Regions from separate parts of the Pseudoalteromonas sp. N1230-9 genome, predicted to be linked through region 3. Evidence: predicted binding sites of a transcription regulator. Region 3 holds the regulator's gene; each other region holds the start of a gene.
The links. Region 3 encodes FliA, which starts transcription of late flagellar genes. Its sites were predicted from a motif close to CTAAAGNTNNNNNNNNNNNNGCCGATA; they were not measured.
Positions count from the first base shown of each region.

Region 1: a site for FliA is predicted at 4,407-4,433, ahead of pomA (flagellar motor protein PomA). Genes of this name have one in related genera too.
Region 2: a site for FliA is predicted at 3,385-3,411, ahead of LY624_RS10305 (VC2046/SO_2500 family protein). Genes of this name have one in related genera too.

Region 1 is NZ_CP090419.1:841,273-852,337, forward strand. Features, by position in the region: gene LY624_RS03965 (hypothetical protein) at 1-920, opposite strand, end outside; gene dxs (1-deoxy-D-xylulose-5-phosphate synthase) at 1,139-3,001, opposite strand; gene ispA ((2E,6E)-farnesyl diphosphate synthase) at 3,089-3,976, opposite strand; gene xseB (exodeoxyribonuclease VII small subunit) at 3,982-4,224, opposite strand; gene pomA (flagellar motor protein PomA) at 4,497-5,264, shown strand; gene LY624_RS03990 (flagellar motor protein MotB) at 5,267-6,190, shown strand; gene LY624_RS03995 (hypothetical protein) at 6,323-6,814, shown strand; gene LY624_RS04000 (DNA topoisomerase III) at 6,866-8,776, shown strand; gene LY624_RS04005 (M20 metallopeptidase family protein) at 8,778-10,091, opposite strand; gene LY624_RS04010 (tetratricopeptide repeat protein) at 10,175-11,032, shown strand.
Region 2 is NZ_CP090419.1:2,201,806-2,212,870, forward strand. Features, by position in the region: gene LY624_RS10280 (SulA-like leucine-rich domain-containing protein) at 1-316, shown strand, start outside; gene LY624_RS10285 (YchJ family protein) at 357-836, shown strand; gene LY624_RS10290 (alpha/beta hydrolase) at 848-1,663, opposite strand; gene LY624_RS10295 (alpha/beta hydrolase) at 1,666-2,307, opposite strand; gene LY624_RS10300 (DUF6172 family protein) at 2,374-2,673, opposite strand; gene LY624_RS10305 (VC2046/SO_2500 family protein) at 2,835-3,350, opposite strand; tRNA gene LY624_RS10310 (tRNA-Tyr) at 3,463-3,547, shown strand; tRNA gene LY624_RS10315 (tRNA-Tyr) at 3,596-3,680, shown strand; gene LY624_RS10320 (M48 family metallopeptidase) at 3,723-4,409, opposite strand; gene LY624_RS10325 (ion channel) at 4,513-5,493, shown strand; gene LY624_RS10330 (GGDEF domain-containing protein) at 5,490-6,560, opposite strand; gene LY624_RS10335 (PAS domain S-box protein) at 6,698-10,027, shown strand; gene LY624_RS10340 (response regulator) at 10,024-11,013, shown strand; gene LY624_RS10345 (VOC family protein) at 11,031-11,065, opposite strand, start outside.
Region 3 is NZ_CP090419.1:2,592,574-2,603,638, forward strand. Features, by position in the region: gene LY624_RS12105 (protein-glutamate methylesterase/protein-glutamine glutaminase) at 1-16, opposite strand, end outside; gene LY624_RS12110 (chemotaxis protein CheA) at 92-2,374, opposite strand; gene LY624_RS12115 (protein phosphatase CheZ) at 2,390-3,157, opposite strand; gene cheY (chemotaxis response regulator CheY) at 3,175-3,558, opposite strand; gene LY624_RS12125 (RNA polymerase sigma factor FliA) at 3,599-4,309, opposite strand; gene LY624_RS12130 (MinD/ParA family ATP-binding protein) at 4,336-5,196, opposite strand; gene flhF (flagellar biosynthesis protein FlhF) at 5,189-6,664, opposite strand; gene flhA (flagellar biosynthesis protein FlhA) at 6,685-8,796, opposite strand; gene flhB (flagellar biosynthesis protein FlhB) at 8,868-9,998, opposite strand; gene fliR (flagellar biosynthetic protein FliR) at 10,008-10,787, opposite strand; gene fliQ (flagellar biosynthesis protein FliQ) at 10,788-11,057, opposite strand.

The DNA of each region.
Region 1 (11,065 bases), 1.8 Mb from region 3:
TCTACCGCGACCATGCCACTGGCTTGTGAAGCATCAGAAATAACAAAAATTGCACCATCTGTTGCATCTGATGCACTGCCTACATCAGAGAGTACTAAGGTGTTAGTTTGCATATCAAGCGCGATGCCATGAATGTTGACTGAAACTTTAGCACCACTGTCATCGCTAGGTGTAATTGTTAGGGCTGGTGTTGCGACAAAGCCACCACTGACGTAATTGTCATAAACTGCTACATCACCATTGGTTAGTGCAACGTATAAACGATCGTTGTCATCGTCGTAGGTTAAGTCCCATGGTTTTGCATCTGTGATTGTTGTTGCAAGTGGGGCCACATCACCTGCAGCTTCTTTACCGAATACAGTGACTTGCATCGCATTAAAATCAGCAATCAGCACCAAGCCATGCTTATGAGATACATGAATACCCTTAGGGTTGACAAGGGTTGTGTTAGTACCGCTTATCATACGATCAATACTGCTGTTGTAGCTGCCATCGCTACGACTGAGCACCTGACATACGGTGCTTAACGAGCCATTACCAGAATCCGCTGCTTGCACTAAATTACCTAGGCTATCGAATGCAACACCTTCGTTGGCGCCGCTATTAAACGTACTTAATTTAGCCGCATTTTGATCAATCAAGTTGACTGTGCCTGCGTTATCAGCGCCATTGTTAGCTAGAATAAAGGTGGCTGCCGCAAAGCCTGGCGCACCATTTTGCCCATCCATTCCATCCATTCCATCTGAACCATCTTGTCCTGCAACACCTTGTTGACCTGCTGCACCGTCTTTACCATCATCGCCACTGCAGCCTGCAATACCAATCGTAACAGCGAGTGCTAAGGCCGAAATTGTTAATTTCATAAGTTTAGATTGAGTGTCGATTTGTTCTACTGCTAGGTTGTTTTTAAACGCTTTCATTTGTTCATACCTTCTTTAATATTCCATCAAATGTGAACAGACATCGGTTTTGCTTAGCACAGCTTAAAGCATATTACTTGCTCACGGGTTAACCTCATTGAATAAACGAAGAAGGGGTATGATTGGATGCAGAAAAATTAATTATTTTTCAATTTTTTTGGATGTGATTGTTCTATAAATAAAAAAAGGAGCTCTATGCTCCTTTTTGTAAATTAATGTCAGGTTATGAATGCGTTGATACTGGTTACTATTCCTTGGGGATCTAATCCCATTTCTGCATGCATCTCTTGTTGAGTGCCATGCTTAATGAATTCATCAGGAATACCTAAGTTCAATATTTTCACATTCGCTTTAGCGGCTGCTAAATACTCATTTACTGCAGAGCCAGCACCGCCAGCAATGGCGTTGTCTTCTAATGTCACAAGTACATCGTGCTCTGCTAGTAAGTCATCAATAGCGTGTGTATCAAGCGGCTTAATAAAACGCATATCAAGTAAGCTGGCGTTGAGTCCTTTTGCCGCCAGTTCAGCGTTTTCTAGTAATGTGCCAAACGATAAAATCGCCACTTTACTGCCTTTGCGTATAGTGCGTGCACGGCCTATTTCAATTGCGCTCATTTGCGTTTCAACGTCACAATTGCCCGCACTGCCACGCGGGTAGCGAACAGCCACTGGTTGATTACATTGGTAACCAGTGTAAAGCATTTGTCGGCACTCATTGGTGTCGCTAGGTGCCATGATAATCATGTTAGGTATGCAGCGCATAAAGCTTAGGTCGTAGGCACCTTGGTGAGTTTCCCCGTCTGCGCCAACAATACCTGCACGGTCAATGGCAAATAAAACAGGAAGGTTTTGTAGTGCCACATCATGAATGAGCTGATCATATGCACGTTGTAAAAAGCTTGAGTAAATGGCAACAACTGGTTTTAAGCCTTCACATGCTAAACCTGCTGCCAGTGTTACTGCATGTTGCTCCGCAATAGCAACGTCAAAGTATTGCTCGGGGTATTCTTTCGAAAAGCGTACCATGCCTGAGCCTTCACGCATTGCTGGGGTAATCGCCATCAGCTTGTCGTCTTGTGCAGCCATATCACAAAGCCAGTCACCAAATACATTAGAGAATGTTGCGGCTCCTGGTTTTGATTTGGGTAGTTTTGATATGCTTGGATCAAATTTTGGTACACCATGGTAGCCAATAGGGTCCGCTTCAGCAGGTTTATAACCTTTCCCTTTTTGCGTTTTTATGTGCAGTAATTGTGGGCCTTTAAGATTACGCATATTGCGTAAGGTATCAACCAACATATTTACATCGTGCCCATCAATCGGGCCGATATAATTTAAACCCAGCTCTTCAAAGAAAGTGCCAGGGATGACCATACCTTTTAAGTGCTCTTCCATGCGACTTGCAAGCTCTTTTACTGGAGGCAAGCCTGATAGCAGCTTTTTGCTGCCTTCACGGATGTTGGTATAAAAACTACCTGATAAGATTCGTGCAAAATGATTGTTCAGTGCACCCACGTTTTCAGAAATCGACATTTCATTATCATTTAAGATAATTAATACGTTAGGGTTTACATCACCCATGTGGTTCATCGCTTCGAATGCCATACCTGCGGTAATCGCACCATCACCAATAACAGCTACGGTTTTTCGATCTTTACCTTCTTTTTCAGCGGCAATGGCCATTCCTAGCGCGGCTGAAATTGATGTACTTGAGTGACCCACACTAAATGTGTCGTACTGGCTTTCTTCGCGAAATGGGAAAGGGTGTAAGCCGTCTTTTTGACGAATAGTATGCATCTGGTCACGGCGACCCGTTAAAATTTTATGTGGATAGGCTTGATGGCCTACATCCCAAACGAGTCGATCAGAGGGCGTGTTATAGACATAATGCAGAGCGACAGTTAATTCAACCGTGCCTAACCCAGAGGCTAAATGACCACTACTTTGCGAGACTGAGTTAAGCAGGTACTCGCGTAACTCTTTACTAAACGCAGGTAATTTATCTTGCGCTAAATCACGCAGCTGTGCTGGCTCGTCAACCAAACTTAATAATGGATACTTGCTACTATCAAGTGTCATGATTTTATATACATCCTTCGCTAACCAGAGTGCATTATAGCTTATTGTGACTCTGATTTTTTAGTTATTTTGTCGTTGTTTTACGCATCAATATTTGCGTTCAACAATATAGTTGGCAAGCCTTGCCAGTTCACTCGTATCGAAATTAATCGCCTCTAAAGCTTGATGTGCTTGCGCGAGTAAATCTTGCGCTTTTTGCTTTGCGCCATCCAGTCCTAAAAGAGCGGGGTAGGTTGCTTTATTTGCTGCAATATCTGACCCTTGCGGTTTGCCAAGTGTTTCTGTATCTGCTTCGACATCTAGGATATCGTCTTGTACCTGAAAAGCCAGACCTATCGCTTGTCCAAACAAATTAAGCTGTTTTAATGTGTGTTCGTCACACTGATTGGCACACAATGCACCTAGGGTTATTGCACAATTAAGCAGTGCCCCTGTCTTCAGTTGGTGAATACGCTCTAATTGTTCGACACTGATTTCATTATTCGTCGCACTAATATCAAGCGCTTGACCACCTACCATACCTTCAATACCTGAGGCTTTGCTTAATGAGGCGATCATTTTTATTTGCTGCGCTGGCGGTACAGAAAAAGGATGATTGGCAATTAAGTCAAAGGCAAGTGTTTGTAGTGCATCACCTGCAAGAATAGCGTTTGCTTCACCATAAACTATATGGCAAGTAGGGCGGCCACGTCGCAGATCGTCATCATCCATTGCTGGTAAGTCATCATGAACTAGTGAATAGCTATGGATACACTCAATGGCTGCTGCAAGAATATCGAGGTCTTTTTTCTGTGCCCCCATCATCCTACCTGTTGCATAAACAAGGTAAGGACGTAATCGTTTGCCGCCATTTAACACGCCATAATGAGTGGCTTCTTTTATTGTTTGTTCGGTATCTAAAGGCTGATCAAAATAGTGATTAAGTGTTGCTTCAACATCATTGCGAGCATCTTGCAGTTGGTCTATTAATTGCACTGAAATTAGTCCAAATTTGAATCGAAATTGCTCAGTGGAGCTTGGCTATCGTTACCCATAAGTATGGCAACTTTTTGTTCTGCTTGTTGTAGTTTACCTGATGAGGCATTAGCTAATGCAATACCACGTTCAAACTGCTTAAGAGATTGCTCTAATGACAAGTCACCCTGTTCCATTTGTACAACAATATTAGATAATTCATCCAAGGCTTCTTCAAAGCTCAAGTTTTCTGGTTTCTTCGCTGCCATAGTGGCCTCACTAGCTGATAGAAAGTGAGGCCAATTTTAGGGGGAATGCTAAACTAGGTCAAAGAATGATGTGTTTTTTTACGCATAAAGCAACGCCAATATGCTATTTTTACGCTTTTAGACACAAGATAAACTTGTAGCTTGAGAAACTTACATTAAAATAAAATTAATTCATTTAATGATTTAAGTATTTCAATTGCTTGCCGATAAGCAGTTAATAATAAAAATTTGATGCCTTAGGGTATCGTGCAATTGTTCCTCTGGAGGGGTATGTGGATTTAGCAACCATAATAGGTATTCTTGGTGCCATAGGCTTAATTGCTATGTCGATGGTGTTAAGTAGTGATGGCCAAGTTGCAATGTTTTATAACACCCCTTCGGTGGTCATTGTATTTGGCGGCTCTATTTTCATTGTGTTGTCAAACTTTACTATGGGTCAGTTTTTGGGCATAGGTAAAGTTGCCGCGAAAGCTTTCATGTTCAAGATAGAATCTCCAGAAGAGCTAATAGAGAAAGCTGTAGAGTTAGCTGATTCAGCACGTAAAGGTGGTTTTTTAGCACTTGAAGAAGCTGAAATTCCTAATGGCTTTATGCGCAAGGGCGTTGATATGCTCGTCGATGGTCATGACGCCGATGTGGTTCGTGCTACCTTGCAAAAAGATATCGCACTTACTGCCACTCGTCATGAACATGGCGCAGGATTATTTAAATCGTTAGCCGACATAGCTCCTGCAATGGGTATGATAGGCACGCTAATTGGCCTTGTTGCCATGTTATCAAATATGGATGATCCTAAAGCTATCGGTCCTGCGATGGCTGTTGCATTATTAACGACATTATATGGTGCTTTCTTAGCGAACGTGGTTGCTATTCCAATTCAGGTCAAACTAGAGCTACGTAAAGACGAAGAGGCTCTTAATCAACGCTTAATTCTCGACGCAGTACTCGGTATTCAAGACGGTCAAAACCCGAAAGTAATAGAAGGTATCTTGAAAAACTACTTAGCAGAGTCTAAACGAAAAGTGGATACTGAGGAGTAAGCATGTCTGATCAAGAGTGCAAATGTCCACCTCCGGGTTTACCAGCTTGGATGGGAACCTTCGCAGATTTAATGTCACTGTTAATGTGCTTCTTTGTACTCTTGCTTGCCTTTTCTGAAATGGATGTTCTTAAGTTTAAGCAAATTGCTGGCTCAATGAAGTTTGCTTTTGGTGTGCAAAACAAAATTGAAGTAAAAGACATCCCAAAAGGAACTTCAGTAATAGCCATGGAGTTTACGCCAGGTAAACCCGAGCCTACGCCTATCGAAACAATTCAACAACAAACGGTTGAAATGACCCAGCAGATGTTGGAATTCCAAGCCGGTGATGAAAGCTCAGCAGGTGGACGTCAAGAGCAGCGTGGTAATAAGCGTGGCGGTGAGTCTCAAAGTACAGCGCAAGAACAAGCGATGGATCAATCTATTTCCGCTGCGAATCAAGAACAAACCAACGAGCTTGTGAAGAAAATTGCGCAACAACTTGAACAACAGATTATTGATGGTGCGATTGAACTAGAGTCTTTAGGCCAGCAAATTATTATTCGTATTCGGGAAAATGGCTCATTTCCTTCAGGGAGTGCGTTTTTACAACCTAAATTCAAACCAATTATTCGAGATATTGCAACCTTGCTAAAAGACGTGCCTGGCGAAATAACGGTATCTGGTCACACTGATGATTTTCAGGTTTCCAATGAGCTATATACCAATAATTGGGATTTATCTTCGAAGCGTGCAGTTGCAGTTGCAAGTGAAATGGAAAAAGCGCCAGGTTTCGATAAATCGAGAATGGTCGTAGTGGGCCATGCTGAAACGAGGCCACTTGTTCCCAATGTTACCGATGAAGATAGAAAGCGTAACCGTCGCGTCGAAATCTCAATTATGCAAGGCAAGGCGCAAGAGTCGGATCCTATTGATGTAAGACCCTAAATCAGTTACAGTTACAATTAGTTAAAGAATGTAATGGGTATAAGAATGAAAAAGCTCGATAAGTATTGCTACCTGCCAGGTAACGGTGATGGTAACGATGGTAAAACAGAAAACTAATTAAGGTCGCTACTTGTGCCGGATTGGTTTAACTCTTTTATTGTTATATTGGGTAATAGCTGGGTGTTCATTCTGAGCCCAGCTATTTTTGTTTTTTATATCAGAAATGATTGGCTCGCCTTTAGGTTTTCTGTAATAACCGCTAGTTTTTTTCTATATGGCACTCTTATCCATTCAAGCCTTAGCGAGTTTGATGACATCTTTGTTTGGCGTTACGTTGTATGGGCATTTAATGACATAGCATGGATGGCCATCATTGCTTATCTTGGTATAAAAGATAAGGTTTATCTTTGGCAGAGCGTACTAGGGCAGTTAGTCGTTGTAATGGCACCCATATTACAACTATTTCGCGTAATTGATATTCACTTATGGGATTTATCGTATAGCACATATATGTATAAAACCTTACTCCCTCTTATTAATATAGGCACCGTAGTTGTATGTTATTTGCCTATGATTTACTTATTCACCCGTCGCAATAGGCTCGCTGAGACCATTCCTAAGTAAAAAATGCTGTGTTAGACTACTGTTTATAAAAACAGTATTTAGTGTTGCATTATGAAACTTTACATTGCCGAAAAGCCGTCCCTAGCAAGAGCCATTGCTGATGCATTGCCAAAACCACAAAAAAAGCAAGATGGCTATATTGAGCTTGCTAATGGTGATTGTGTTTCTTGGTGTATTGGCCATTTGCTTGAGCAAGCTGAGCCTGACGATTACGACGCAAGTTTTAAAAAGTGGCGATTTGAGCACTTACCTATCGTGCCCGAACAATGGCAGTTAAAACCTAAAGCAAAAACACGCAAACAACTCACCGTATTAAAAAAGCTGATTAAGCAAGCGAGTATAATCGTCCATGCCGGTGATCCTGACCGTGAAGGACAGTTATTGGTAGATGAAGTAATTGAACAGGTAAAACTAAGCCAAGCTAAAAAACAGCAAATCCAGCGACTCTTAATAAGCGACTTAAACTTAAGTGCAGTTAAAAAAGCGCTGAATAATTTAAAGTCGAATCGCGATTTTATTCCCTTGAGCGTATCAGCCTTAGCTCGCTCACGTGCTGATTGGTTATTTGGCATGAATTTAACGCGAGCTTATACGCTTGCTGGACAAAAAGCAGGGTTTGGTAATGTGTTGTCTGTAGGTCGTGTTCAAACACCTATTTTAGGGCTAGTTGTAAATCGCGATAATGAAATAGCTAACTTTGTGGCAAAACCTTTCTACGAAGTTTTGGCTCATCTCGAAACAGAGCAGCAGCAAACATTTTCTGCTAAGTGGCAACCAAGTAAAGCATGCGAGCCCTATCAAGATGAAGAAGGTAGAGTATTACATAGAGGACTTGCTGAAAATGTTGTGTCACGAATAACTAATCAACCAGCTAAGGTGGTTGAGCTTGAGCAAAAACAAAAAAAACAACAAGCCCCATTGCCTTATAACTTATCTGCTTTACAAATCGATGCAGCAAAAGCGTTTTCAATGCCAGCACAAAAGGTGCTCGATACCTGTCAAAGTTTGTACGAACGCCATAAGTTAATTACGTATCCTCGTTCAGATAATCGCTATTTACCAAAAGAACACCATAAAGATGCAACGAGTATTATTGCTGCAATTGCTAATAATGAAGGGCAAAGTAGTGAAGCTTGTAAGCAAGCTGATATGAGCAAGCAGAGTAAATGTTTTAATGACAACAAGGTTGCAGCTCACCACGCGATTGTTCCTACCGAAAAGCAGCTACGCTCAGCATCATTAAATAGTGACGAACAAAAAATCTATCGATTGATCTGTCGTCATTATTTAATTCAGTTTTATCCAGACTATGTGTTTAACGAAACCAAAATAACGGTTGAAATTGCGGGTGGTCTTTTTAAAGCTGCTGCTAAGCAAGATATTAGCTTAGGGTTTAAAACATTAATGGGCAAAACAGAGTTAAAAGATGAGCAAACCTTACCTGCACTTGAAAAAGGTCAGCCGCTGCATTGTAATCAAGGTGAAGTGATAGACAAAATGACCACACCGCCAGCGCACTTTACTGATGCGACCTTACTAAGTGCTATGACAGGCATCAGCCGATATGTAAAAGACTCTGAAATTAAAAAGATCCTCAAAGAAACGGATGGTCTAGGGACTGAGGCTACACGGGCAGGCATTCTTGAGCTTTTATTCAAGCGCCGCTTTTTAGAGCGTCAAGGTAAAAACATTTTAGCTACAGCAACAGGTAAAGCACTTATTAGCACTTTACCAGAGCAGCTTGCTAGCCCTGACTTAACAGCTAAGTGGGAAGCATCATTAGGGAACATAGCTGAACAGCATATGAGTTATCAGCAGTTTTTAACGCCATTACTGACTGAGTTACATGCTTTAGTCGATCAAGCCAAACAGTGCGATAGTCAAGTCTTTGCTCAATTACCAAAAACGCCGCAAAAGCGACGTTTTAAAAGAAAAGCTAAGCCCAGAGCTAAATCAACCTAAACTACTGTTTGTTGAATAGGGCAACCGCGGCATTACTCATAGCTGTAATACCCGTAGGAAGTGCTTTTTTGTAATCAGGTGCAAACTTACTTGAGTGTAAAGAAGGTAATGTTGCACCAGATTGCATCGCCGCATCATACTGACTAGGCTCAACACCACCTAACCAAAATAAAGTAATTGGAATATTCTTATCTGTACGTCCGTATAAACCAAAGTCTTCGCCGGCCATCACAGCGTCAGTTTCCAGTACATTGCTCTTGCCTATTGCGTTAGAAATAGCATTACGGACTAGATTGGTTTGCTCAGGATTATTATAAGTAGATGGAATAGACTCATCTTCATGCACATACACTTCGGGCGCTAAGCTTTCATCAAGTCCTGCACTTAATGCAATCCCTTTAGAGATACGTTTAATTGCTGCGATTTGTTGTAATCGCACTTCAGGGTTATAACTACGAAGCGTTAATTGCAGTTTAACTTCATCTGAAATGACATTGTGTTTAGAGCCACCGTGAATTGAGCCAACGGTGATCACTGATGGCTCTAATGGTGACAATTCTCTGCTAGTGATCGTTTGTAGTGCTAATACAATACGCGAAGCAATCACAACAGGGTCAATGGTTGTGTGTGGGTAAGCACCGTGACCGCCTTTACCCTTTACAGTAATATCAACTGAGTCAACACTTGCCATTGTGTACTCATTTTTCATGCTGATTTTACCAGCTGGAACACTGGCACTGACATGTAAAGCAATAACGTGGTTAGGCGTAGGGTACTTGGTAAAAAGTCCTTCTTTAAGCATTGCTTTTGCACCACCGCCTACTTCTTCAGCGGGTTGTGCGACCATCATTAATGTACCTTGCCACTGATCTTTGTGTGTCATTAACTGTTGGGCTGTGCCAATAAACGAACTCATGTGAATATCATGACCACAGCCATGCATTACACCTACAGTTGAGCCTTCGTCGTTTGTAACCGTTACTTTTGAAGCGTACGGTTTACCAGTTTGTTCAACAATGGGTAAGCCATCTGTATCGGTACGGATCATCACAGTTGGTCCAGTACCATTTTTATAAATACCAACTACGCCATAGCCACCTACATTATCAGTAACCTCAAAGCCAAGTTTAGTAAGTCGCTTTGCTAATTTTTTACTTGTTTGTTTTTCATGATAAGAAAGTTCTGGAGATTGATGTAAATCTAGGTAAAGCTTTTCAATCTCTGGCATGGTTTTCTGAAGATTTAAATCTAAGGTTGTTGCTTGTGTTATGGGAGTGAGAAGTAATAACGCAGCAGATATAACTGATAATTTCATAATGACCTCGACTGAATGGGCTTGTAATTGTTATGTTTGTCACCATATAAAAACCTAAATACTTATATAGTGCAATTGATCAAATGAATAATATGGTAAATGTTACTCCACAGAATTTACAGCAAGTACTGGGTGAGACCTCAGCCGAAAAATTAGTTTTACTAACTTTCTACTCTGCGCAAAACCCAGAGTGTCATCAGCAAGCTGTCATTTTAGAAAAAATCGCACATGAATACGGTGAGCATTTATTAGTAGCAACCTTAGACTGTGATGTTGAGCAGGCTCTTGCAGCGCAACTTGCACAGCAAATTGGTTTGCAAGCATTACCAACGCTTGTGATGTTAAAAGATTCAGCGCCTGTGGATATGTTACCGGGTGCTCAAACAGAGCAGCAAATTCGTGACGCGCTAGCCAAACATTTACCTGCCCAGCACGAGTTATTACTGGAGCAAGCTAAGCAAGCGTTAATTAATCAAGATTTAAATAATGCGTTTAATTATGCAAAGCAGGCTTATGAGCTTGATCCGAGCCATACGCGTGTAAAATTAGTATTAGCTGATATTTGTATTCAAATTCATAAATTAGAAGATGCACAAGCATTACTAGATTCAGTGGCAGAGAATGAACGTGATGCGTATTTCACAAATATTCAAGCAAAGTGTGAACAAGCATTAGCTGCAACAGACTCTCCAGAAATAAAAGCACTGCAAGCTAAAGTTGAAAAATACCCAAATGATTTAGAGATAAAAGTAGAGCTAAGCAATGCGCTCAATAACGCGGGTCGTAAAGAAGAAGCTTTAGAGGTGTTATTTAATGTGCTTAAAAAAGATCTTAACTACGCGGATGCAAAACCAAGCTATCTAGAAATCATTGCCTCTTTACCTGATGGCGATGCATTGGCGTCTAAGTATCGTCGTAAACTATATAGTATCTTGTACTAATCCATTATTGATTGATAAAAGCGCCATTAAAAA
Region 2 (11,065 bases), 390 kb from region 3:
GCATCATTACAATAGCCAAAATGCATGGACACTATTAATTGCCCCTGATCATGTACCTAGCAAAGCATTATTAGATTCGTGTTCGATTGATACCAGCAAACTACTTGTGATCAGACAAAAGCATTTAGTTAACCTTGAGTACGTACTTAACTCAGCATTACATAACGGTAATTTTGCTGCTGTGATCACATGGACAGATATTGTAAACAACCACCAACTAGATTCGATGAATTTAAACCTTGAGCAGGCATCTGCTAAGTTTTATTGTTTTACAAAAAGCGCTCAATTAAACAATTTAGTACCCCAGCCACAATAGGCTTGTTAAAATAACAATTTATAGTTTTAGGTAAGTTGTTATGACATCACTCACATACCCCCTTTGTCCTTGTGGCAGCGAATCGACTTACGAGCTTTGCTGCCAGCCTTTTCATACAGGCGCAAGCCAAGCTGATACGCCAGAACAACTTATGCGTTCTCGTTTTAGTGCTTACGCGCTAAAAGATGCAAAATATGTATTTAGTACCTATGCACAAAGCCAGCAAGCCGCGAACTCGGTTCGCGAAATTAAAGATTTTGCAAATAGCTGTCGTTTTACCAAGCTAAACGTTTTAGATACTGAATATAACGAGCAAGAAGGTTTTGTAGAATTTAAAGCAAATTACTTTTACCAAAACTTGTATTGTGAGTTACACGAAAAGTCGCGTTTTATTAAAGAAGATGGCCTATGGCGTTACCTTGATGGTGATATAACGCCCGTTGCAGATATTAAAATTGGCCGTAATGATGAATGCCCTTGCGGTAGCGGCAAAAAATATAAAAAGTGTCACGCAATTTAAATCACGGCTATTCACTTTTTATATAGCCAATCTAAACCTTGACTGGCCGTTGTAGGGAAAGCCGTTGCGTGGTGGGCATGTGGAATAACAAATAAATTTGTCATCACGTGTTCGCCACTTTGCTTATTAATTTTATCTACTAATTGTTTAGTACCAAAAACCATTTTTTCACCTTCACTCTCTTCAAGCTCACCCACTGCGATGTAAACTTTTGTAGTGTTGGTAGCTGGTTTTACAGCCATAGCTAATATTGAGTTTTCTTTAAACCACACTGATGGACTGCCAATAATATAGCTTGAAAAAAGCGTCGGCTCGGTAAATAAGGTATAAGCAGCAAACAGGCCCCCTAATGAATTACCGACAAGTGTCTTTTGCGTGCCAGTTCGATAATGGGTGTTAATATAAGGAATAACAGTGTGTTTTAAGTAATTTAAATGTTGCTTTGCGCCCCCTGTAGCACGTTTCCATGTCTTATCAACAAACGGTGTGTAATCATGAATTCGGCTATTTAGCCCTGATATGCCCTTTTGATAACCAACGGCAACAAGAATTACTTCCTCAATGGAGCCTGAATTCATCATAAAACGGCTAGCACCTGAGGCTATGGGCAAACTGTAATTGGCGTCTAACAGATAAACCACAGGGTAACGTTTCTGGCTTTGTTTTTGATAGCTACGTGGCAGTTTGATAGTAATGGGGTATTCGTTTTCTGTATGTTTATCTTTTAGCAAAACTGTATCAGTGCGCGGCAGAGTATAGGGTTCAGCCCAAGCGGTAAAGCTTGTCCCAAAAATACAGAACATCAAAATAAAAAGTATATTAGGCATCGTTAATCCTTTAGCCATTTCTTAATGGGTAACACCCACTCATCTTTTGGCTCATAAAATGCGCCATGAGAGAGTCCTGTATTAATGCTTATTTCTTCGAACTTAGTAACTTCACTCCTATCAATTAAAAATTGGCAAGAGCCAACCTGATCTGAACGTTCAAAGATTGAGTAAACCTTACCGAATGCCCTAACTGATGGATGCTTTTTAATTAAACCTGCACACCCTGCTAATATTATTAAGTTGATATTTGTGCGTTTAAGTTCATTGGCTGCCAGTACCGATAATGCCCCACCTCGTGAAAAACCGACCAGACTAATATGCGACTCAGGAACACCTGCCTTTAATAAAATGTCGACATCAGCAGCTAACTTTTTAGCAAATAAAAATGGGGCTGTGCCTTTTTTTCGGTGGTATGCAATTAAGTTATAGGCTGGATCTGCTAGTGCTTTTTTAATTGCAGGAAAATCATAAATGCCATATTTTGGATGACGTGGACGAGTGTGCTCACCTTCGACGATGTAACCATGAGAATAAAAAACATAATGCTCATTGCTATTGAAGCTACTAGGAAGCTCATCATAAATAGTATTTGCTTGGACTTGGCATCCGCAAATAACGAGTAGTAATAAAAAACGGCGCATACTAATCCATAGCTAGGCAATAAAAATGGGCCATAAGGCCCACTCTTAGATTCGCTCGTTTGACGTTTACTCTTCGTCAAACTCTTGTAATTGTCGCTGTGCAGGACGCGCTAAGATTTCAACATAAAACGTCATAAGTCCTTTGGCTTCAATATCGCTAATGCATTTGTTGATCTCTGCCACATGCACAACCTGAGCATCTTCTGCAGATTCGCCAAACTTACAGTCAAACGCCCAATAATCAGCCCCTTCAGGAAGTGTTTTGTTGCGTTCACGTTTTAAGTATTTTTTTACTTCGTGTTTGGCTGCATCAACCATACGAGGATATTTGATTTTCTCATGGTTAAGCGTGAATGTTTTTTTCATTATGGTCCTAATAACTTGATTCAATAGTCATGGCATAAAGCCACTAGGTCGCATTATAACAAGCACATTTAAAATTAGCTGTAGTTTTTAATAATACGCTGAAATTTACCTATATTACCTATTGTAGCGTACAAGAAAGTTATGACAATGGAATTAATTGTTTAAGCTGTCGCTAAGTACAAAGGCTGATGAATTGATTCGTCTTTTAAGCCATCATAAAAAGCCGCTGCATCCATTTGTGGTCGCTCTGTAACACTATTATTAGTGTAATAACGCTTTCTAACAGCAGGTTCGCAATTATCAATGACATTTAATGGCACATGGCATTTATCATCACGAATTGTCAGTGGCTCTGGGTTTAAACATTGACGTAAACGAATGTCTGTAAGTCCACCACTTAGAAGACGAAATGCATTTTGCTCGCCAATTAGCATGTCAAATTGCTCTGGTGCTAATGCTTGCTTTGGTCCCGCCCCTAACTCATTACGTAGCGCTTGCTCAGATATTTGGGTGTTAGCTAACTCTGATTTTGGTAGGTGAAACTGACTAAAGTCGAGCACATCATGAGAGAGCATTGCCAATAGTAAAGCAAATTCTCCACTGCGTTGCTCATGAACACTTTTATTAAGACGATTATCAAGTTGACTCTCATTGAGTAACAAACCATCAATTTGCATAGACTTTAGCCGAATAGTTTCAAGATTAACCAGTTATCGGCATTAATCCATTTTTCTTTAGTTTTTTTCTTTACTTAAATAATCAGTTTGCTATTATCAGCGCCGTTGCATTGGAGGGGTTCCCGAGCGGCCAAAGGGATCAGACTGTAAATCTGACGGCTCAGCCTTCGCTGGTTCGAATCCAGCTCCCTCCACCACTTTTCTACGCTCAGTTAAGTGGGGCCAAATGCAATAACAATTAGTGTGGAGGGGTTCCCGAGCGGCCAAAGGGATCAGACTGTAAATCTGACGGCTCAGCCTTCGCTGGTTCGAATCCAGCTCCCTCCACCACTTTTCTATACGACTTCTCTTTATATCTATTTTGTTATTATCTCATTGCCAGCGTAACTGACTACCGTTTACTTTTAACCACTGACTTGCTTTTTTATAATCAGGGTAAAAGCGACTCACACGCTGCCAAAATACAGAACTGTGATTCATATATTTTAAATGCGCAAGTTCATGGACAATTACATAGTCGATTACCCACGTTGGCGCACAGGCTAAGTGTAGGTTGAAAGTTAACTCTCGACGTTGATTACAGCTCCCCCAGCGACGTTTATAATGTTGCACTTTTAACTGCTCTGGCAATGCCTCCTGCATTTTCAAGCAGTAGTCATGAATACGCATTTCAAGGTAGCTCTCTAGCTTGTGATGTAAAAAGTCTTCCAGTAATGACAAATACTTACTCTCTGTATTCTTTACACGTGATGACACTGATAAGCTCAGCTCACTTGAGCGTTCATTTTGTTGCCAGTGACTACTTTTGCCTTTATTAAGTTTAATTGCTAACGGTTGGTTAAATAAGTTTATTACGCCCGTTTCCAATGGAAACTGCTGCATTTGTGCTTGTGAAGCTTGCTTAGCAATTTGTGCTTGTACCCAGTTTTTTTTAGACACGAGCCAGGACTCAATATCACCTAGTGGTACAAAATGAGGCGCGTAGACTGTTAGCTGCTGCTGAGCTACTTTAATCGCTACTGTTTTCCTACGTTTACTGCGTTTTAATGTGTAATCCAACAAAAAATAAACCAATTCAATGCATAAAATCTTGGTATTACATTTTACCCTGTAAAATACCTGCTAATCTATAAATATGACTAACAAATAAGTTTTCATTCTTATGCCTGATAAACCCTGTTGTAGTTATACCTCTCCCACAGGAAAAAAGTGCCAAGAAACTGATATGGGATCTGGCTTTTGTTTTTGGCACGACAATAAATTTGATAAGTCTGGGCTTGAACTAACGCAGAAATTGGAGCGTTACGCTAAAAAAGGTGGGTTATTACAAGGCTTACAATTACAAAGAGCTAACTTATCTGGGCTTAACTTAATTAAGCAAGATGATGAAGAAGGCTATGATCTCTCTTACTGCAATTTCTATCGAGCAAACCTATCTGGTGCACATTTATTCAATAATAAAATTGCCAATGCCTCACTCATGAAAGCAAATTTGCATAACGCGAGCCTGCATTACTGTGATTTGAAGGACACAAACTTGCTTGGCGTTAAACTCAACGATAGCCGCATCGATAATATTGATTTGGGAGAAAAATTATTACAAGAATCGCAAGCAATTAAAGCGCGAAAAAATAAACAACATAGTCAAGCACATGATCTATTTGAACAATCCGAAGAGATTTATCGAAATCTTCGTAAAGCATCGGAACATCAGGGTCTTTTTGAACTCGCGGGTAACTTTACTTATAAAGAACTTCGCATGAGACATGCACAGTACCCTAAGGGTTCTACAAAGCAAATTACCTCCAGCTTTATTGATATGTTATGTGGGTATGGGGAAAAACCTGAAAATGTGATTCGCTTTAGCTTATCACTGATAATCTGTTGTGCTATTTGTTATTTTTTATTTGGCGTGAGCTATGACAACACTGTTTTGCAACTAAACTTTGATAACTCCTTTTCACAAAATTTATCAGCACTTTTAAATAGTATTTATTTTAGTGTCGTTACCTTTACCACCTTAGGCTATGGAGACATCACGCCTATTGGCCTTTCAAGACTGATAGCGGCTATTGAAGCATTTTGTGGTAGTTTCTCTCTTGCGCTGTTTGTGGTGGTATTTGTAAAAAGAATGACGCGCTAGTGAACGATAAACGAGCCTTGATGTTTTTTTGCCTCATACATTTTTTTGTCTGCACGATTAATTAGCTCCTCGGCATCAACCGTGCTATCAAGAGGGGCAGCAACCAAACCAAAACTTAAATGAAGTTCTGGGTAACGGGCTTCGAATGATGCTATTAGCTTATCGCAAATGGTAATTGCATTTTGTATTTCACAGTCAGGTAAAATCATACAAAACTCATCTCCGCCATAGCGACATGGAATATCAATTTCTCTAATATTTTCATGAAGATATTGACCTATATATTTTAATACTTCATCCCCTTTTAAATGGCCTTGCGTATCATTTACTGCTTTAAAGTTATCTAAATCAAAATACACAATGGTTAAAGGCAATTTATGTCGTCTGGCTCTGGCGAGGTCTCGCTGCAACAGCTCTTGCATTACTCTGCGATTATATAGATTGGTTAGAGGATCTAACTTCGCTAACTTTTCAAGCTCTTGTGTGCGCTGTGCCACCTTTTCTTCAAGCCCTTTGGCATAAACCTCAGTGCGGCGTTTTGCATTTTCTATTTCACCGACAAGACTATCAATATAAGTATCGAAAACCAGCGTGGTATCAAAGTAAATCAATTTATCAACTGTTTGCAAAGTTAGGCTAAGCTCAGCTTGATCTGTTATTGTTGTTCGCAAAACCTTAAAAATTATTTCTTTGAGCGTACACACTGCCGAAAGGTATAGCTTGGGCTCAACACCAATTCGTTTATGCACCATACCAATACGCAGTCGGTTGTTTACATACTCGTTCTCATACTGACCACAAAATAAATCAATGATGTATTGCCGCTGCGCATCTCTTAGCCTAGTCAGTGTATCCGCGTCACCAATCAGTAAAGATATTTCGTCGACTTCGGTTTGTTTTTGGTAAAACTCATTCACCATATTCTCAATTGATGACTCAATCACTGCCTTATAATTACTCAAAGATTTAAGACTCTGCGAGGTAAGACCAAGAAGGCTCATTCGATGCTGAATTTCAACATCGTTTATGTGCATTTGCTCTACTAATGTCTGCTCAGTTCTACGCATAAAGGACCTATAACTACACAACTGTTAATTAAATATAGCTAATGAAATAAAACCTACGTACCTGTGTAGTAGGTTTTTCTCTAAATTCATGTAGATTTGTATTAGACTGTAATTACATGCGGCGATGTAGAGTTATTATGCTAGCGAAATTTTTTATTACTGACCAAAATCCAAACTTAATTATTAGTGGTGTTTATGATCCCAGCTTGGTCATCCTCTCAATCGCAACGGCTATATTTGCCGCTTATTTTTCACTCCACCTAATTGATCTAGCAGACAGAACTCGCTTTGACTCTTATAAAAAGTTAAGTAATGCAACCAGCGCATTAATACTCTCCGGTGGTATCTGGAGTATGCATTTTATTGGTATGCTGGCTTTTTCGCTGTGTACTAAAATAAACTACTCTCCGGGGCTCACCTTCTTCTCATTTGTACCTGCCTTTTTAGCGTGTTACACAGGTATGTCTTTTTTACGTAACAAAGATGTCAGCCATATTCCTCATACCGTAAAGCTACTGATAAGTTCTGTACTGTTAGGTGCTGGCATTGGCACGATGCATTACACTGGTATGGCAGCAATGGAATTAAGCCCTTTGCTTCGTTACGATCCACTATGGTTTGCTGCCTCTATCGTTGTAGCTGTGCTACTCTCTTTTATTGGTTTGTATGCCCGTTTTCATTTAAGAGATCATTTGAAGCGTCTCAGTCAATTACAAAACCGTGTCATCTGCGCCACCATTTTAGGCTTGGCCGTTGCGGGAATGCATTATATGGGAATGGCAGCCACACGTTTTGTCGCAACCTCACCCTTTCTTTCTGAAAATGAAGATAACTCACACCTGATTTTCATTGCCGTCAGTGTTTCATTTGCAACCGTATTACTCACCGCTATCGTCGGAATTATTAACGGAATGATCCGCTATCGCATGCTGTTAGCTGAAAAATCAGCAGAGGAGTCTCGCTTAGATGCCATATTAAGTACCGCTATAGATGGTATTGTAACAATAGATATTAAAGGCATTATCTTGAGCTTTAATAAGTCAGCAGAGAGTATTTTTGGTTGGAAACAAGAAGAGGTACTAGGCAAAAATGTTAACATGCTCATGAATGACGATATTGCCAATCAACATGATGGCTTTTTATCTAACAGCGCAAATCATGAATTGAAAAAAGTCATCGGTGTGAATCGAGAAGTATGCGCAAAACATAAAGATGGCCACCAATTTCCAATTCGCTTGGGCCTTGGCGAAGCTAAGCAACCCGATGCAGAAACATTATTCGTAGGCTTCATAACCGACTTAACACAGCAGCGCGCGCTACAAAAGAGTTTAGAGGAAAAAGAACAGCAATATCGCACGTTAATGAATAACACGCCTGGCGCTGTTTTTCGCTGTTTATTAGACGATCATTGGAGTATGTTGTTTATAAGTCCAAGAGTTATGGACTTAACAGGTTATAGCCACCAAGAGTTTGTATCTCAAGCCATTACTTTTTCAGACATCATCAATAAAGACGACGAAGCTCATATTTCAGAAGTAATGGCCGAAGCTATTGCTAGAAATAATCAATACGCTGTTGAATATCGTATTCGTCACCGCAGTGGTAAAACAGTATGGGTTCTAGATCAAGGCTCTATCAACGAAACCGCCGGTGCTGATGAAAAATGGATTGATGGTGTACTTGTAGACATTACAGATCGCCATGAGTATGAAGAATCCCTTATGCAAGCGAAACATGAAGCAGAAGCCGCTGCACAGGCCAAGCAATCTTTCATGGCAAATATGAGCCATGAGATCCGTACACCGATGAACGCAATTATCGGTTTTAGCGATATATTAATGGACAGCCCACTTAATAAAGAGCAGCAAAAACATATTGTGACCGTAAATAGCTCAGCACGTTCGTTATTACATTTACTCAATGATGTACTCGATTCAGCCAAGCTAGAAAAAGGCAAACTTGACATACACTACGAACATTTCAATCTGCAAGCCCTACTCGACAATATTGTTTCAACCTTTTGGCTTGAGGCAAAAAGAAAAAACCTGCTACTTGATTTAAGAATTGCGGACAATATTGCACCAGTATACATAGGTGATGAGGCTCGTTTACGCCAAGTATTAAACAACCTTATAGGCAATGCTATCAAATTTACAGAATCAGGTTCTGTTACTATTAGTGTTAGTAAAACTCAAAATGAACACCTATTTTTTGAGGTTCAAGATACCGGTATCGGCATCGCAAAAAGCCGACTAAAAGCAATATTTCAGCCATTTGAACAAGCAGATGGCACTATGACCCGTCGTTTTGGTGGGACAGGCCTTGGCACAACAATCAGTAAGCAGCTCGTCGAGCTTATGGGCGGAACGATTAGTGCTGTCAGCACTGAAGGAAAAGGTAGTTGTTTCTTCTTTACGCTAGCACTGAGCGAAGGTGAAATTGATAAAGTAGATAAACTGAGTAACAACCAACTTACGCTACCGCCACTACGTATACTGGTTGTTGATGATATAGAACAAAATGTTGAGTTACTTAATATTTTGCTCTCTCAGTCAGGACATACCGTCACCACTGCCAGTGATGGCTTAGCAGCTATTGAGCTATTTACCCAACAGAGTTTTGATGTCATTTTAATGGATATTCATATGCCTGAATGTGACGGCATCACTGCCACTAAAAGAATTCGCGACATTGAACAACAAAAACAGCATAAAAAGACACCGATAATCGCCCTCACAGCCAGTGTTTTACAGCAAGATAAGCTAACGGCTAAACAGGCAGGCATGAACGGTTTTGCAAATAAACCTGTCGATATTCAACAAGTAAATCACGAAATAGCCAAGGTGCTTGGTCTTGAGATCAATGCAATTTCAAATCAAAGTACACAACTAGAAAAACAGCATATTAATTACGCGAAAGGCATTCAAATGTGGGGCAGCAAGGAAAAACTCAATACTGAAATAAGTGCATTCCTTGCTAATCATAAAAGCAGTGTTCTACGTTTAAAAGAAGCCACACTGGATAAAAAAGAGCGGCAAATGATTTTGCACACTTTAAAAGGTGTTGCAGGAAACTTAACATTAACGAATCTAGTATATTTACTGTCTCAAGTAGAAAAAGCAATAGATCATAGCCAAGCTCAATCACAACTAGCAGCGTGCGAAACAGAATGGCAGACCCTTTTGGCAATGGTTGAACAAACGAAGGACGATAACACCGATAATCAATTAGATGATGAAGTAGCTATCGATGATTTTTTACCTTTAATTGATACATTACAAACGCAAGCAGAGCATGCTGAAATAGATGATGAGCTACTCAGTCAAGTGTACGCTTTAGCACCGCCTAGGTATAAAGAAACCGTTGCTGACATTTGCAAACACTTCGATAATTTCGACTTTGATGCAGCCAACACTGAATTAGCAAGTTTAAAACAAAGTATCACTGAACATAAGGAGTTATCATGAGCCACATTTCTGAACGTGAAAGAATTCTCGTCGTGGACGATGAACCTGCAAATTTAAAAGTGATGCGTGAAGTTCTTGGCAATGATTACAGGTTGTCATTTGCAAAATCGGGTGAATTAGCCTTACAACTCATTGAAAATGAACCACCCAAACTTATTTTACTCGATATCATGATGCCTGATATGAATGGTTTTGAAGTATGTAAGGTTTTAAAGTCTAATCAACACACTGCGCATATTCCTGTTATTTTTGTGACTGCACTTGCACACGAGCAAGACGAATCTGAAGGATTTGCGTTAGGCGCAGTTGATTACATCACCAAGCCAATTAGCCCTGCTATTGTGCGTGCACGAGTTAAAACACACTTATCACTTATTCAAGCTGAACAACTTCAATTAGCGCATATTGATCTTATTAATCGTCTGGGTCGTGCTGCTGAATATAAAGATACCGACACGGGTGAGCACATTGCTCGTATGAGTCGTTATAGTAAAGTCCTCGCATTAGCATATGGCATGAGTGAATACCAAGCAGAGCAGTTAAGGCAAGCAGCTCCCATGCATGATGTTGGAAAAATTGGCATCCCTGATTCGGTACTGTTAAAGCCAGGTCGTTTAGATGCCACAGAGTTTGAGCATATGAAACAACATGCGATCATTGGTGCAAAAATACTTGAAAACTCAACCTCTCCCCTGTTACAACTCGCGCACAAGCTTGCTCTTGAGCACCACGAAAAATGGGATGGAACAGGTTATCCGTATGGTTTAAAAGGAGAAGAGATCAGTATTGAAGGCCGAATAGTGAGTATTGCTGATGTATTTGATGCACTCACCTCTGTGCGCCCTTATAAAGACGCTTGGCCAGTTGAAAAAGCGGTAGAGCTACTAAAAACGGAATCAGGCAAACACTTTGACCCACAACTCATCGATTTATTTATTGGTCAAATTGATTCTATCATCGAAATTAAAAATACTTATTCTCGCTAAAAGACGGTTTAAAGGTCTTATTCAAGACCTTTTTTAATCCCCTCGTAATCAT
Region 3 (11,065 bases):
ATACTTTGACTGCCATTGGCACTCTCTTGTTATGTGTTCAGTGTAAGTGCGCACTATTAATGCGCACTTAAAATAGTGAGTTTAAATAATGCTAGCCAACGTAATGTTTAAGCATGCTTGGCACATCTAAAATAAGTGCAATCCCACCATCAGAGGTAATCGTCGCACCCGCCATGCCTGGTGTACCTTGTAATAAAGCATCTAGCGGTTTGATAACGACTTCTTCTTGACCTATCAATGAGTCAACAACAAAGCCCACCTGTTTTGTACCTATTTGAACAATAACAACATGTCCTTCGGCTTTGCGTTCTTGGCTATTTGCACCTTTCACTAACCAATGCTCAAGATAAAAGAGCGGAATAGCTTTTTGACGAACAATAATCGTCAGCTGCCCATCGACAACATTCGTCTTGGTTAAGTCGAGGTGGAAAATTTCACTAACACCTGCAAGTGGCAACGCAAATGTTTGCTCTCCAACAATAACCATCAATGTTGGAAGAATAGCCAATGTAAGCGGCACTTTAATTTCAAGTACAGTACCGACCCCAAGTTCTGACTGAATATTCACTGAGCCATTTAATTGGGTAATCTTGGTTTTCACCACATCCATACCCACACCACGGCCCGAAATGTCAGAAATCTCTTCTTTCGTTGAGAAGCCAGGAGCAAAAATTAAATTATACGCTTCTGTATCAGATAGTCTGCTAGCTTGGTCATGATCGATAACACCTTTACTGATTGCTATCTTTTTCAGTTTCTCAGCATCCATACCGGCACCATCATCACGGATGGTAAGTAGAATATGGTCGCCTTCTTGTGATGCTGATAGCGTAACAGTACCTGTACGAGGCTTGCCTGCGGCCTCACGTACATCAGGCATTTCAATACCATGGTCAACTGAGTTACGGACCAAATGCACAAGTGGATCAGCGAGGGCTTCAACTAAGTTTTTATCTAAATCAGTCTCCTCACCAACCAACTGCAAATTAATATCTTTTTTCAAACTACGTGCTAAATCACGAACAACGCGAGGGAAACGGCCAAATACTTTCTTGATCGGCTGCATTCGTGTTTTCATCACAGCACCTTGCAAGTCAGCTGTGACAACGTCTAAATTCGAGATAGCCTTACCCATAGACTCACTATTGGCATTATTAGCAAGACTGACTAAGCGGTTACGAACAAGTACCAGTTCGCCAACCATGTTCATAATCTCGTCAAGACGTTTAGTATCAACACGTACCGTCGTTTCCGCCTGTGGTGCAGGTGCTTTTTTCGCAGCGGCACTTGGCTTAGGTTCTGCTTTAGCTGCAACAGGAGCAGGCTGAGCCGCTTTTGCAGGAGGAGGGGTTGCTGGTTTTGCTTGAGGCACTGGTTTACTAGGCTCAGCTTTCGGTGTTTCAGGTGCTTTTGGCTCTGTAGGCTGCGCTGGTGATGAAGGCTCTAATGATTTAGGCGCCGTTCCTTTACCATGTAACTCATCAAGCAGGGCTTCAAATTCATCGTCACTGATTTCATCGTCACCCTCACTGCCAGCAGGCTGTGATGCTGTGCTAACAGGCTTTTCAGCTGACACTTGTTCTGGTGTGCTCGTTGATTTTACTTCACCAAAGCTACCAACTCCGTGAAGTTCATCTAACAAACTGTCAAATTCATCATCAGTGATATCATCACTGTCATTACTTACTTTTTCGGCTTCAACAGCTGCAGGGCTTTGCCCTTTACCATGTAGCTCATCAAGTAAGCTTTCAAATTCATCTTCGGTTATTTCATCAATATTTTGTGCATCAGGCTGAGTATCAGCCAAACCACCATCAAACAACATATCAAATGCAAACGGGTCGTCTTCATCGGTGTTATCCGTTGCCACATCAGCAGTTACTTCTGAGCTGTCGATGATAGGTTCTTCAACAACAGGCTCTTCAGGCGCGGTGCTGACAGCCTCTGTTATTGATGTGTCTTCACCAGCAAGTTCTTCAGCGCTTGGTGGGTGACTTAATTTATGAAGGGCTTCAAGGAGGACAGGATCCGCAGGCTCTGGCTGCTCACGATTCTGAATGGTCGTAAACATCTCATTTATTGTATCGAGAGCCTGTAAAATAACATCCATTAATTCAGATGTAACAGTGCGCCCGCCCTGACGTAATAAATCAAAGACATTCTCGGCACCATGACATGCATCAACAAGTTCTGTCATGCTTAAGAAGCCAGCCCCACCTTTTACGGTATGGAAGCCCCTAAAAATAGCATTTAATAAATCTTTATCTTCTGGGTTATTTTCCAGTTCGACTAATTGCTCTGACAAAAGCTCTAAGATTTCCCCAGCTTCAACTAGGAAATCCTGTAAAATATCTTCATCGACTTCAAAGCTCATGCAGCTACTCTCCTCTTAGAAGCCCAGACTTGATAATAGATCATCAACTTCATCTTGTCCTGAGACAACATCATCGCGAGACTCTTTATCAATAATTGGCCCTTCAGGACCTGCTAGCGTATCGCTTTGTGCAGGTGCTTGTTCTATGGCCTGTTTTTCTTGTTTTTGATGACCATCTTCTTGACTGCCAAACACAGTTAAAAGATTGATTAAACTGTCTTCTACTTCGCGCACTAACTCGATGACTCGGCGTATAACTTGCCCTGTTAAGTCTTGATAATCTTGTGCCATTAACACATTTGTCATCAAGCCTTGTAGCTCATCTGTTTTAGTTTGCGAGCTGTTCATAAACTTATCTAAGCTATGACATAATGATTTGAATTCACCGAGCTCAATTTCTCGATTCATCAAACGATCCCATGTAGGTTTTATCGTCGCTATATCGTCTGCAAGTTGCTGAGCAATTGGCAAACTTGCTTCCACTGCATCCATGGTCTTATTAGCGGCGCTTTCTGTCATTTCCATGACATAATTTAAGCGCTGTTTAGCGTCAGGAATTGCTTCCGTTGTTAAGCCTGTTAAACGCGTATCGAGATCAAAGTTTTTTAGCGCTTCATGGAGTTGTCGCGTTAATTTTCCGACCTCTGCAAACAACTCTGATTGTTCTTTTGATGCTGTATCAAGTATTAGCTTATCTGCTTTTTCTTGTTCACCATTTTCAAGATACTCAACAAGTTGACGAGCTTGCTCTAAACTTATTTGAGGCGCAGCAAGTGCTGACATAAGCCTCTCCCCTTAGATTAACCTAAACGTTCAAACACTTTTTCCAATTTGGTCTTCAGTGTCGCAGCAGTGAATGGTTTAACGATGTAACCATTAACACCCGCTTGAGCAGCAGCAACAATTTGTTCTTTTTTCGCTTCAGCTGTCACCATCAGCACAGGAATATGCTTTAGGCTATCGTCGGCACGAATTGCTCTCAACAAATCAATACCTTGCATGCCAGGCATGTTCCAATCGGTGACAACAAAATCAAACTCTTGATTTTGTAGCATTGGTAATGCTGTTGAACCATCATCAGCTTCCTGCACATTGGTGAAACCTAAATCCCTTAACAGGTTTTTAATGATACGTCTCATTGTAGAAAAATCATCAACAACAAGAATTTTCATGTTTTTATCCAAAACATCCTCCGGTGAGGTTTGAACCTATATTTACTTACTACTAATTAATCCAGTCATTGATTTTTGCTTTGAGCTTAATCATCGCCTGACCATGTATTTGACTCACACGCGATTCACTTACATCGAGTATGTGCCCTATTTCTTTTAAATTCATTTCATCGTTGTAATACAAAGACAAAACAAGCGCATCTCTTTCTGGTAACGATTGAATAGCCGTTAATAGAGATTGGTTAAACCGTTCATTTTTAACGTTATTAAACGGTTTGTCTAGTGCTAAATCTTGGCCCATTGGTGTGATGACATCTTCATCAACACCTAAATCCTCAATACCCAGTACTCTACTGGAGTTTACATCATGTAAGATATGATGGTACTCATCAAGCGTAATATCAAGTTTTTCAGCAACTTCTGTATCTTTTGGTTCTCGATTTAAAGTACTTTCTAATGAGGCAATGGTTTCAGCAACGAGGCGGGCATTTCGGTGAACAGAGCGAGGCGCCCAATCGCCCCGACGAATTTCGTCAAGCATCGCACCACGGATGCGAATACCAGCGAAGGTTTCAAAGCTTGCCCCTTTGCTCGCATCAAAGTTTTTTGATGCTTCAATAAGGCCAATCATGCCTGATTGAATTAAATCGTCTAATTGAACACTGGCGGGTAAACGAGCAATTAAATGACATGCCACTTTTTTGACTAAAGAGGCATGCTTTTCGACAATCGCATTCAAATTGTTTGCTGATTGATATCCCATCGCTTTATTCACCGATGTTGTCATAGTTAGCCGTTTACTAGTTTTTCAATAAAAAATTCTAAATGACCTGATGGTTGATTTGGTATTGGCCACTTAACTGCTTTTGTTGCTAATGTTTTAAATGCGACTGCTGCTGGCGAACTAGGAAACAACTCAACAATCACTTTTTGGCGTCGAGTCGATTTACGCATATTTTCGTCATACGGTATTGTTGCAACTAATTCCATAGATACATCCAAGAAACGATCGGTTACTTTTGATAGTTTAGCAAACAATTCTTGGCCTTCACGCATACTGCGGACCATATTGGCAACAATTTTAAATTTATACACACCGTGTTCACGACTCAGTACTTTAATGAGTGCGTAGGCGTCGGTAATCGAGGTAGGTTCATCACACACAACCACAACAACATCTTGTGCTGCACGTGAAAAGCTTAATACCATGTCAGAAATACCCGCGGCGGTATCGACAATTAATATATCAAACTCAGTGTTTAATTCGCTAAACGCGCGGATAAGGCCAGCATGTTCAGAAGGACTAAGTTCCACCATACTTTGCGAACCAGAGGTTGCAGGAACTATTTTAATTCCCGCAGGGCCTTCAACAAGGATTTCATCCAGCTCACATTCGCCAGATAAAACATGAGATAAGTTACGTTCAACACGAAGGCCAAGCATGACGTCACAGTTTGCCAATCCCAAATCGGCGTCGAGAACTAAGACTCGATTTCCTTGCTGACCGAGTGCAATAGCGGTATTTAATGAAACATTGGTTTTACCCACACCACCTTTGCCGCCAGTCACAGCGATTACTTTAACGCCACTATTATTATTTTGATTCATTTTGCGCAGGCCGCTTGCTTGATCTAATACTGTGTTAATCATACATCCCTACTGTGCTCGACGCTACTGCTTGACGTCGTGAATGTTGTGCTTTTGCTCGTTTTAAATACAATTGTTCAGCCTTTTTCACTAGTTTTTCGGCATTTGCAACACGAATATCCTCAGGAACTCGCTGACCATTGGTAAGATACCCTATCGGAAGGCGATTTTGAATCGCTATGCTAATAATCTCACCTAAACTTAGTGATTCATCCAACTTAGTGAATATACAACCACTTAGTTGCACCTTTTTAAAGTGTCTTACGGTTTCTTGCAACACATTTATTTGTGCTGTAGCACTTAATACTAAGTAACTACGAATATCAACACGCTGATTACGCATTAGTGTATTAAGCTGCTCAGTCAAACGTAAATCACGTTGGCTCATTCCTGCTGTGTCTATTAATACTAGTCGCTTATTACGTAAATGGTATAGCACTTCAGCTAATTCATTTGCATCTTTTACTTGTTTAACACCACAGCCAATAATACGGCCATAAGTAGCAAGTTGTTCGTAGGCACCAATACGGTATGTATCCGTCGTAATTAATGCAACTTTGTCAGCACCGTATTTTTGTGCACCTAACGCAGCAAGCTTAGCAACAGTGGTTGTTTTACCAACCCCTGTAGGCCCAACAAGTGCAAACACACCGCCTTGACGTAAGATTTCGTTATTAGTCGTGTGCATTTGGTTTTCAACCATTTGCAGGAGTGCTTGCCAAGCTTGTTGACGTGAAACATCGTCAGGAATAAAACACGCCATTTGCTCAGCAACATCACGCTCAATTCCCATCCCCGCTAAACGGTCAATCATACACGCACGAGTTGGATCACGACGTGCCATATCTTGCTGCATTAAGCCCGATACTTGATGTTCAAGTAATTGACGAATCGCATTCATTTCTTCACGCATTGTCGCCATTTCTGATTGATTAGCAGGCGCAGAATTTTTCTGCTCAACAGGCGAATCTAAATCATCAAAGCCTGCATCTAAGTCATCAAAGCCTAAGCTATGAGCTTGCGTTTGCACACGAGGCGCAGCTTGTTGTTGGTAACGTGGCTTTTGAGCAAACTCAGGTTGCTGCTGAAAACTAGGCTCTTTAGGCTGATAGTGCTCGCCTGTATCGATACCAGATTGGCTAAACATAGATGCAAGCTCAGGCGAACGAGGGCGTGGGGCTTGACGCTCAAGTAACGCTTGTAGGCTATCAGCAACTTTTGCTTGCGGCTCAGGTTTAGCACGCATTGGTTCAGGCTTTACAAAGTTATGCTGTGGCGCAGGTTTTGATTGCACTGCTGCGGGCGCGGCTTCGGCTTTTGGGGCTGCTTTGTCGTAATCTACAGCCGCAACGATTTCAACACCGTTAGCGAGCTTTTTATTTGACATAATAACCGCATCAACACCTAACTCATCTTTCACTTCTTTAAGTGCAGTGCGCATATCTTTAGCAAAAAAACGTTTAATTTTCATGGTTCAACCCCTTTACTATCCTATTGTTGGCCTACTGAGCTGACAATCTTAATCTGTCTTTCGTCTGGTACCTCTTGATAAGACATGACCCTTAAACCTGGAATCGTGTACTTAACAAAACGAGATAACACAGTGCGTAACATTCCTGACGTTAACAGTATTGAAGGTTCACCGGCCATTTCTTGGTTTTGATGCGCTTCATTCAATGATTGTTGAAGTCGCTCTGCAAGGCTTGGTTCTATTCCGGCACCTTCGTCACCTGCATTTTGAAGTGACTGATGCAACATCTGTTCCAACTCAGGCGCCAAGGTTATGACAGGGATCTCAGAAGACATACCAACAGCATCTTGAACGATAAGTCTACGTAGTGAAATTCGCACTGCAGCCGTTAGTACATCAGGGTCTTGGCTACGTGGGCCATATTCAACAAGGGTTTGAACAATCGAACGCATATCGCGAATTGCCACCCCTTCATTAAGTAAATTTTGTAGTACTTTTACAACGGTAGTGAGTGGTAGAACGTCAGGCACCAATCCTTCAACAAGACGTGGATGGCTCTTCGCTAACATATCTAATAAGTTTTGTACTTCTTCATGTCCAAGTAGCAAGGCTGCGCTATTCGTCAGCAACTGACTAATGTGTGTAGCAACCACAGTCGCAGAATCAACAACCGTATAACCAAGAGATTGGGCTTCGTCTTTTTGATCTGGCTTGATCCATACTGCATCAAGGCCAAATGCAGGATCTTTTGTCTCAACACCTTTAATTGGGCCAAAAACTTGACCTGGGTTAATTGCCAGCTCATCACCGTGCTTTAATTCACCTTCACCACTTGATACACCCATCATCGTAATGCGATATGCATTTGGATCGAGCTCTAAGTTATCGCGAATATGCACAGGAGGTACTAAGAAACCAAGTTCTTGAGATAGTTTTTTACGCACGCCTTTAATGCGATTAAGTAGTTCTCCGCCTTGTGATTGGTCCACAAGTGGAATTAAACGATAACCAACCTCTAGACCAATAACATCTACTTGCTGAACATCATCCCAGCCCAGCTCTTTTTGCTCTTGTTTATTAGCAACACCGGTGCCTGGTGCTCCGCCATTTGCTTCGATTTCTGCTTGCTCTGCTTCGGCTTTTGCTTTTTGTTTTTGCGTGAAATATGCAAGATAGCCAAGCAACGCACCTAAACTTAAAAATGCGATATGCGGCATACCTGGCACTAAGCCCATAGTGATTAGAATACCCGATGCAATATATAAAGATTTTTCGTTACCTAACTGAGTTTTAAACTGCTCACCCATGTTATGTGACTCATTTTGACGCGTCACAACAATCGCCGTACCAATTGAAAGTAACAGTGATGGTAATTGCGCTACTAGGCCATCACCAATCGTTAGCAGGGTATAAACCTCCATCGCTCGACTAAAGCTTAAGTCGTGCTGGATCATACCAACAAATAAACCACCAACAATATTGATTACAAGTATCACGATACCGGCGATGGCATCGCCTTTAACGAACTTACTTGCACCGTCCATTGAACCGTAAAAATCAGCTTCACGAGTTACTTCATCACGGCGCTCACGCGCTTGTTCTGCACTGATAAAACCGGCATTTAAATCGGCGTCAATCGCCATTTGTTTACCTGGCATTGCATCTAGGGTGAAACGTGCTGACACTTCAGAAATGCGGCCTGCACCTTTGGTGATAACAACAAAGTTAATGATAATGAGGATAAGGAAGACCACTAAACCCACGGCATAGTTACCACCTATAACCACCGAGCCGAATGCCTCGATAACCTTCCCTGCTGCGTCGCCACCGTTGTGGCCTTCAAGTAACACAACTCGGGTACTGGCAACATTGAGTGCAAGGCGCATAATCGTGGCGATTAATAAAACGGCTGGAAACATGCCAAACTCAAGTGGCTTCATGGTATAAACCGTGACCAGAAGTACCACAAGTGCGAGTGCGATATTAAACGAAAAAAGAATATCTAAAAGAAAAGGTGGCAGTGGTAAAATCACCATACCCAGCGCAGCTAGCACTAGTAAGGGTGTACCCACACCTTTAGCATACTCTTTTTTATCTTTATTAAGTTGTTGTAATACCGCTTTAAATTCCATAATTCAACAATTTCAAAAAATTGACACTACACGGAATTTGCAATAACTATTCCAAGTTACAAAGCGACTCGCTAATATTTATAATCATCAGGTATTGGCAGTTTTTTATTCAGGGGGATTGGGCGTTTACCACGACCTTTTTTGAAGCGTTTTAGCTGAAATACATAAGCAAGTACTTGTGCAACCGCGGTGAACAGTTGATCGGGTATCTGCTGTCCAACTTCTGTCGTATGATAAAGCGCACGCGTAAGTACTGGCGACTCAACGATAGGAACATCATTACCCTTGCCCACTTTACGAATTTGCATAGCAAGCTCATCAAGGCCTTTAGCAAGTACGATAGGCGCCCCTGCTTTTGCTGTGTCATATTTAATGGCAACAGAATAGTGAGTCGGGTTGGTGACTATAACATCCGCATCTGGCACATCTTGCATCATCCGTCGTTGCGACATTTCTCGTTGCGTACGACGAATACGTGCTTTTATTTGAGGGTCACCTTCTGAGTTTTTATACTCGTCTTTGACTTCTTGAAGTGTCATTTTCAGCTCTTTATGATGCTTATGACTTTGGTAAGGCGCATCAATAGCTGCAATAACAATTAAAGTACATGTCAGCCCTAAAAACATCCACGATAAAATCTCAAGGGAGTGGATAATATTACCAGGTGCACTTTCTATACTCAGATGCAGTATCTCATCGAAAAAGGTATTAATTAAAAACACTGCAAAACCAGCTACAACCGCAAATTTTAACAGCGACTTCACCAATTCAACCCCCGCTTGTGGGCCTAGCATACGTTTTATGCCTTTAGCTGGAGACATTTTATTGGCTTTGGGCGCAGCGGCTTTCCAACTAAAATTAAAGCCCCCCAATAAGGTATTACCAATAAAAGCAGCAATAACGATGATAAAAACAAACATCGCCATAGGAAAGAGCAAGGCATCACCCACAACACCCCAAACCGAGAACATTTTTGTGGTGTCATAGGTTTCATTACGATTTAAGCTAAGCAATCGCCCCATTACGTTATACAAGCCTTTGCCAATTTCTGGCCCGTACAAAAGCAGCGAAATAGCAGAAAACATGAGAACAAACATTGTACCAAGCTCTTTCGAACGAGCTACTTGACCTTTTTTCTTCGCGTCTTCTATTTTTTTACTGGTGGGTTCTTCGGTTTTTTCTTGACCTGAATCTTCAGCCATAACGCGCTCCTAAGGGGTACAACCAACAAGGCTACACATCAACTCAACCATTTTCAGCCACTGGAACTCGAACTGAGTCATAAAGTTGCCCAGCGTCGCCCAAATGATCACAAGACCGGCCACTAAGGTGAACGGGAAACCAATCGAGAAAATATTAAGCTGTGGTGCTGCACGTGTCATCACCCCAAACGACATGTTAATGACTAGCATGGCTGTCAATGGCGCTAAGGCTAAAACGAGGGCTGTGGTGAACATCCAGCCACCCCAAGTGACGATATCCCAGTAATGGTCCACTGACCACCAGCTACCATCAATTGGTAAAACTTGAAAACTGTGGATGACCATTTGAATCATCATCAAATGCCCATTGAACACAAAAAACAATAACGTCGCTAATATGAGATAAAATTGACCCACCGCAGGTACGCTTAAACCATTTGAAGGGTCAACCACTGACGCAAAACCAAGACCGGTTTGCATTGCCAATATTTGTCCTGCCAGCACAAAGGTATTGAGCAGCAAAACAGATGCAAAGCCAATAGCAACACCAATCAACATTTGTTGAATAACGACCAGTATCATTTCAAACGAAAACAAGTTAGTAAAACTCGCCGGAGGTAATACAGGCACGGCTACTAAGGTTATAACTACCGCCAAACCTAATTTTATACGTGCAGGAACGTTTTTTGCGCCCAGGCCCGCCATTATCATAATCATGGAGCTAATGCGCACCAGCGGTAGTAAAAAGTCACTTAACCACTGAATGACCACTGCAAATGGAAATTCCATTTACCCTGCAATCTCTGGAATTGATAATACTAAACCATTAAAGTAATCCATCAACTCTTGAGTAAACCAATGTCCACCGATTATTAATGCGCTAATTGTTATCAATAAACGCGGTAAAAAACTTAACGTTTGCTCATTAATTGATGTAGCCGCTTGGAAAACAGCCACAACCAGTCCCACTAATAAACCAGGTACAACGATTGCTGAGACTAATTTAATCACTAAGAAAAGTGCGCCACTGAGAATATCAACAAAGATTTCTGGTTCCATCGTATCGC